One region of the Rhodococcus sp. Eu-32 genome, then DNA from elsewhere that is predicted to be linked to it. Evidence: predicted binding sites of a transcription regulator. Region 1 holds the regulator's gene; the other holds the start of a gene.
The links. The regulator LexA, encoded in region 1, represses DNA repair genes until DNA is damaged. The targets are predictions, from matches to a motif close to CGAACANNTGTTCG.
Positions count from the first base shown of each region.

Region 1 (3,128 bases):
ATCCCGGCCCTGGCACGCGCGCCGCACACCTTTGACGACCTTCTCGCGGCTGAACGGCTCGGTGACGCCGCTGCGCTTCACGACCGCGAGGACCGCTGTTTCGACGGTGGTGAACCGACGACCGCATTCCGGGCACGACCGACGCCGACGAATCGCCTGGCCTTCGTCCGCCTCGCGGGAATCCACCACGCGCGAATCAGGGTGCCTGCAGAACGGGCAATGCATGTCGGAGCCTCCGTCGTAGCCGATGCACTCCCCGCCATCACCGGTCGAACGCGGAGGACCCGTGAAACACCTAGGACGCACGGGAGGTGCAGGCTCCGAGAATACTCGGAGCGCTACGTGCTGAACTCGATCACCCGTCTGGGACGGAAAGCCGACCACCGGCGACATGACGAGATCATTCTCCCGTGGCCGACGGTACGACGTGCTCCACCGATTGACTGGGCGGCTGCGACGCCGGTTCGAGCTGCCCCGCGCGGAGGTTGGCGAGCCCGACCAGCGCGAGGATCACCACTGCGGTACCCACGACGCCTGCCACGGTGGCCTGCCACGAGATCGACTGATCGGAACGGCGTTCTTCGACGCACGAGTCCGCGTACGCACCCATCGACGACGGCTGATGTGCCGACGGGGCCGAGTGCACGTAGCGACGTCGCGCGGGCGTTGCGCGTCGACGGGAGGGACGCGCGACCGGGCGGACCACCCGAGGGTCTGAAACCGTGATGCTCATCGAGATCTCCACTGCTGTCGACGATGATCGAACACTTGCCTTCGTTCCATTCGATCAGGCGTTCGATGAACGCTTGTTCGAAGTTCTATCACGCGGGTCCGACAAAGTCAGTAGAAAATGCGACACGGATCGAACAGATGTTTGATCGAACAGCGTCGACGGGCTAGATTCGTGTCAGAAACCACACGTCACACCGGCACCACTCGAAATGGCGTCACAGAACCACAGGCGACAGCCACACCAGCATCGGCAACGCACGCCGAGACGGCAGGAGGATGCACGTATGAAGGACGAGACCTCGTCAGGGTCTACACCGGCACCGAAGTCCGCCGGATCCAGGTCTGCCGGCAAGAGTTCGGCGGGCAAGCCTGCCGCCGTGCCGACGGCGAAGGCCTTCGAAGGAGAAGGCACCGACATCAACGCGGGGCTCACGGAGCGTCAGCGCAAGGTACTCGAGGTCATTCGCGCATCGGTCACCGAGCGCGGGTACCCGCCGAGCATCCGTGAGATCGGTGACGCGGTCGGTCTGACGTCGACGTCGTCGGTCGCCCATCAGCTGCGGACGCTCGAACGCAAGGGATTCCTGCGCCGTGACGCGAACCGTCCCCGTGCGGTGGATGTTCGCGGACTCGACGAGGTGCAGGCCGATCACGCAGCCGCCGTCGCCGACGGTTCGGCTGCCGCCGAGGATCAGCTGCCGACACCCACGTTCGTGCCCGTCCTCGGACGTATCGCCGCCGGTGGCCCGATTCTCGCCGAGGAAGCCGTCGAGGACGTCTTTCCGCTGCCCCGCGAACTCGTCGGCCAGGGGTCGTTGTTCCTTCTCAAGGTCGTCGGCGAGTCGATGATCGACGCCGCGATCTGCGACGGCGACTGGGTGGTCGTACGGCAGCAGAGCGTGGCCGACAACGGCGACATCGTCGCGGCGATGATCGACGGCGAGGCCACCGTGAAGACGTTCAAGCGGTCGAAGGGCGATATCTGGCTCATGCCGCACAACCCATTGTTCGAACCCATTCCGGGCAACGACGCCGCAATCCTGGGCAAGGTCGTCACCGTGATGCGCAAGCTCTGATTCCACGAACGACGAAGCCCGCGTCCACCGAGGTCGTACTCGGTGAGCGCGGGCTTCGTGCTGTCGTCCGGGCCGCATCCCGGCCGGAGCGAATGTGGCCTTCCGGTCACTCGGAGTGACCGAATGTCACCCTCGGCCGGGAAAGAGAAAGGACGGGAAGGCGGAACTACAGGTCCAGCCCGCGCCCGATGATCTCCTTCATGATCTCGGTGGTGCCGCCGTAGATCGTCTGGACGCGTGAGTCCATGTACGCCTTGGCGATCGGGTATTCCTTCATGTAGCCGTAGCCGCCGTGCAGCTGCAGGCACCGATCGATCAGCTTGACCTGGTTCTCGGTCGTCCACCACTTGGCCATCGCAGCTTCCTGCACCGTCAGCGTTCCGGCGTTGAGCAGTTCGATGAACTTGTCGACCATGATGCGGGTCGCCGTGGTCTCGGTGGCCAGTTCGGCCAGTACGAAGCGGGTGTTCTGGAACTTGCCGATCGACTTGCCGAACGCCTTGCGGTCGCGGCAGTACTGAATTGTCATGTCGAGCGCGGACTCCATGGCGGCGGCAGCGACGACGGCGATGGACAGTCGCTCCTGCGGGAGGTTCTGCATGAGGTAGATGAAGCCCATGCCTTCTTCGCCGAGCAGGTTCGCAGCAGGCACTCGAACGTCGGTGAAGCTGAGTTCGGCGGTGTCCTGCGCCTTCATGCCGATCTTGTCGAGATTGCGGCCGCGTTCGAAGCCGGGCATGTCCCGTTCGACGACGAGCAGGCTGAAGCCCTGCGCGCCCTTGTCCGGATCGGTGCACGCGACGACGATGACGATGTCGGCGTTGATTCCGTTGGTGATGAACGTCTTCGACCCGTTCAGCACCCACTCGTCACCGTCACGAACGGCTTTGGTCTTGATGCCCTGCAGGTCGCTGCCGGTGCCGGGCTCGGTCATCGCGATCGCGGAAATCAGTTCGCCCGAACAGAATCCGGGCAGCCACCGCTTCTTTTGCTCCTCGTTGGTGAGCTTGATCAGGTACGGCGCGACGACGTCGTTGTGCAGTGTGAAGCCGATGCCGCTGTAGCCACCCCTGGTCGTCTCCTCGGTGACGATGGAGTTGTACCGGAAGTCCTCGACTCCCCCGCCGCCGTACTCCTCGGGCACGGCCATACCGAGAAAGCCTTGCTTTCCGGCTTCGACCCACACGTCACGGTCGACGATGTTCTGCTCTTCCCACGTCGCGTGATTCGGAGCGACGTGTTGTTCGAGGAACTTGCGGTACGACTCGCGGAAGAGATCGTGCTCCGGATCGAACAGGGTGCGTTCCACTTCATCACTCC
Region 1 is NZ_QGNK01000030.1:16,435-19,562, forward strand. Features, by position in the region: gene nrdR (transcriptional regulator NrdR) at 1-225, opposite strand, end outside; gene DK926_RS24495 (hypothetical protein) at 401-733, opposite strand; gene lexA (transcriptional repressor LexA) at 1,017-1,808, shown strand; gene DK926_RS24505 (acyl-CoA dehydrogenase family protein) at 1,975-3,117, opposite strand.

Region 2 (3,128 bases), on a different contig from region 1:
CCATCCGCGACATCAGGAACACCTCGTAGTCGGTGGAGAGACCGAACACGACGGCGAGGATGAGGACGACGAAGGTCGCTTCGAGCGGTGCGGGCGTCACCCCGAGTAGTTCGGCACCATGTCCTTCCTGGAACACCCAGGTCAGCACTCCGAACGTCGCGCCGAGGCTGAGTCCGGCCATGAGCACGGCCTTGATCGGCAGCACGATCGAGCCGAAGGCGAGGAACAACAGGATCAGGGTGGAGATCACCATGATCGCGATCATCGCGGGTAACCACGTCGCGATCGCGGCGTTCCCGTCGTCGGTCAAGGCCCTGTTGCCGCCGACCAGGATCTCGGTGCCCTCCGGCGGTGTGATGTCGCGCAGTCCTTGCACTGCAGCGCTTTGCGATTCGGCTTCGGTCCGTCCGTCCGCCGGTTCGCTGTACGTTGCCTGTAGAACGACGACGTCGTCGGTCGATCCACGGAACTGGACGTTGCCGATGCCGTCGACCTCTCCGGCTTCGCGGGTGACCTCGGCGATCGGTGAGCCCTGCGGTTTCGTGCCGTCGGTGCCACGAAGGACGACGACTGCGCCTTCGCCGGTGGACGGGAACTCGCTGCTGAGGGTTTCGACGGCGACGCGTGCCGGGTCGTGTTCGGGCAGCGCGGTGTAGTCGACCTCGCCGAGCGTCACCTTCAGGATCGGCGCGGACAACACGAGCAGTCCGGCGACGATGACGGTCGCGACGATGCCGGGCTTGCGCATCACCCGGGTGACGACGCCTCCCCAGAACTTCTGTGCGCGTGCGTCGCCCCGATCGGAGGCGGTCTTGCTCCACGTCAACGAGTTGATTCGCGGCCCGAGGATCGCGAGCAGGGCGGGCACGGCCGTCAGCGACAGAACTGCGGCGCCCGCGACGGCGGCCATCGCGCCGAAGCCGAGTGATTTGACGACCGGTTGCGGGAACACCAGCATGCCCGCGAACGCGCAGATCAGGAGCAGACCGGAGAAGACGATCGTTCGTCCCGCGGTCAGAACGGTGCGCACGGTCGCGTCGGCCGGGGTCTTGCCGTCGCGCATCTCTTCTCGGAATCTGCTGACGATGAACAGGCCGTAGTCGATGGCGAGACCGAGACCGAGCAGCGATGCGACGTTGATCGAGAACGAGCTCACCTCGGTGATCGTCGTCAGCACGTGCAGAATCGTCAGAGCGGTGACGACGCTGAGAATGCCGACGAACACCGGGACCGCCGCGGCGACGACACCGCCGAAGATCACGATGAGCAGGACGAGCGTGATCGGGATTGCGATGGCCTCGGAGCGAACCAGATCGCTCTGCAGCGTCGTGCTGAACGAGACGCCGACGACCGAGCCCCCGGCGAACTGCGAGGTCACCCCTGGCACTTCGAGCTGCGGCGGAAGCTGACCGAACGTCGAGAACGTGACACCCGAGTTCGAGCCGAGCGTGACGGTGGCGAGTGCCTTCGTTCCGTCGTTCGAGACCAGAAGCTCTTTGGCTGCCGGGTTCTCCGCCGTCCAGTACGACGTGACGTTCTGAACGGTGTACTTGCTCTGGAAGTCGTTCAACACGGCCTCGACCTCGGGGCCGATGTCGTCGATGGTCTTGCCCTCGGGCGGGGTGTAGATGGCCACGATGTCGGGTGTCTGTTGTCCGAGTCCCGATACGAGTGAGCTCACCTGGGCTGCTTCGCTACCGGGATCGATGAAGCCGCCTTCGCTGAGCTTGCCGAACACCCCGAGTCCCCAGATGCCACCGAGTGCGACGAGGACGACGGCGATGGTGAGCACCCATCGCTTCCTGGCCACGACGAATGAAGCCCAACGTGTCACTCGAGATCTCCGGATCTGGTCGAAGGGGGCCGCGCATGTGTTCCGGGCGAGCCTATCGGTGCCGCGAGCCGACAATTGATTCGTGTCGGTGGCTCGAGGTGTAATGGGAACATACGTTCGAACACTGACCGGAGGTGCACATGGGTTGGAACGACGGCCCACCCACGTGGTCGGAGATGGAACGTGTGCTGTCGGGCCGCCCGGCGCGGCCGGTGCCCGAGGTCGTCGGCGACGGCGGCGACAGTCCGGCGTGGTCGCGTAAACGCGAAGCATACGAGAACGAGGTGACACGCCCGGCGGTGTCGACGACGGCGTACGCGGAACTGCACGCTCACTCTGCTTTCAGTTTCCTCGACGGCGCGAGCCAGCCGGAGGTGATGGTCGAAGAGGCGGTGCGGCTGGGCCTGGAGGCCATCGCGATCACCGATCACGACGGTTTCTACGGTGTGGTGCGTTTCGCCGAGGCAGCCAAAGCGCTCGGCATCGGGACGATCTTCGGGGCCGAGCTGTCCCTGGGCACGGCGCGGTCTCGCGCGGGAGAGCTGGATCCGGACGGTTCCCATCTGTTGGTCCTGGCCAGGGGACAGGAAGGGTATCGACGGCTGTCACGCGAGATCGCGGCGGCGCATCTGCGCGGTGGCGTCAAAGGCAAACCGCAGTACGACATCGACGGCTTGTCCGACGCCGCGGGCGGGCATTGGCAGATTCTCACCGGGTGCCGCAAGGGTCATGTTCGACGAGCCCTGGATACCGGGGGCCTGTCGGCAGCCGACGCGGCGTTGGCCGACCTCGTCGACCGGTTCGGTGCGGACCGTGTCAGTGTCGAGCTCACCCATCACGGCATTGCGGAGGACGACGAGCGCAACGACGCCCTCGCACAACTGGCACGTGGATACGAGCTCCCGATCGTCGCGACGACGGCTGCTCACTATGCGACACCCGACAGCGGCCGACTCGCGATGGCGATGGCCGCGGTTCGCGCTCGCAGCAGTCTCGACGACGCGTCCGGGTGGCTCGCTCCGACCGGGGGCACGCATCTGCGATCCGGGGCGGAGATGGCACGGTTGTTCGCGCATCACCCCGGCGCCGTGCGTGGCGCGGTCGAACTCGGGCGCGAGTGTGTGTTCGATCTTCGCCTGATCGCGCCGAAGCTCCCGCCGTTCGACGTGCCACCGGGGCATACCGAAATCAGCTATCTACGGGCACTGTCGTTCGACGGCGCTGCCCGCAGGTACGGTACGCGGCAACAGCATCCGTCCGCCTACGCGCAGATCGAGTACGAACTCGACATCAT
Region 2 is NZ_QGNK01000018.1:7,707-10,834, reverse strand. Features, by position in the region: gene DK926_RS19905 (MMPL family transporter) at 1-1,834, opposite strand, end outside; gene DK926_RS19900 (error-prone DNA polymerase) at 1,975-3,128, shown strand, end outside.
Region 2: DK926_RS19900 (error-prone DNA polymerase) is a predicted target of LexA. The motif match lies at 1,941-1,954, and genes of this name have one in related genera.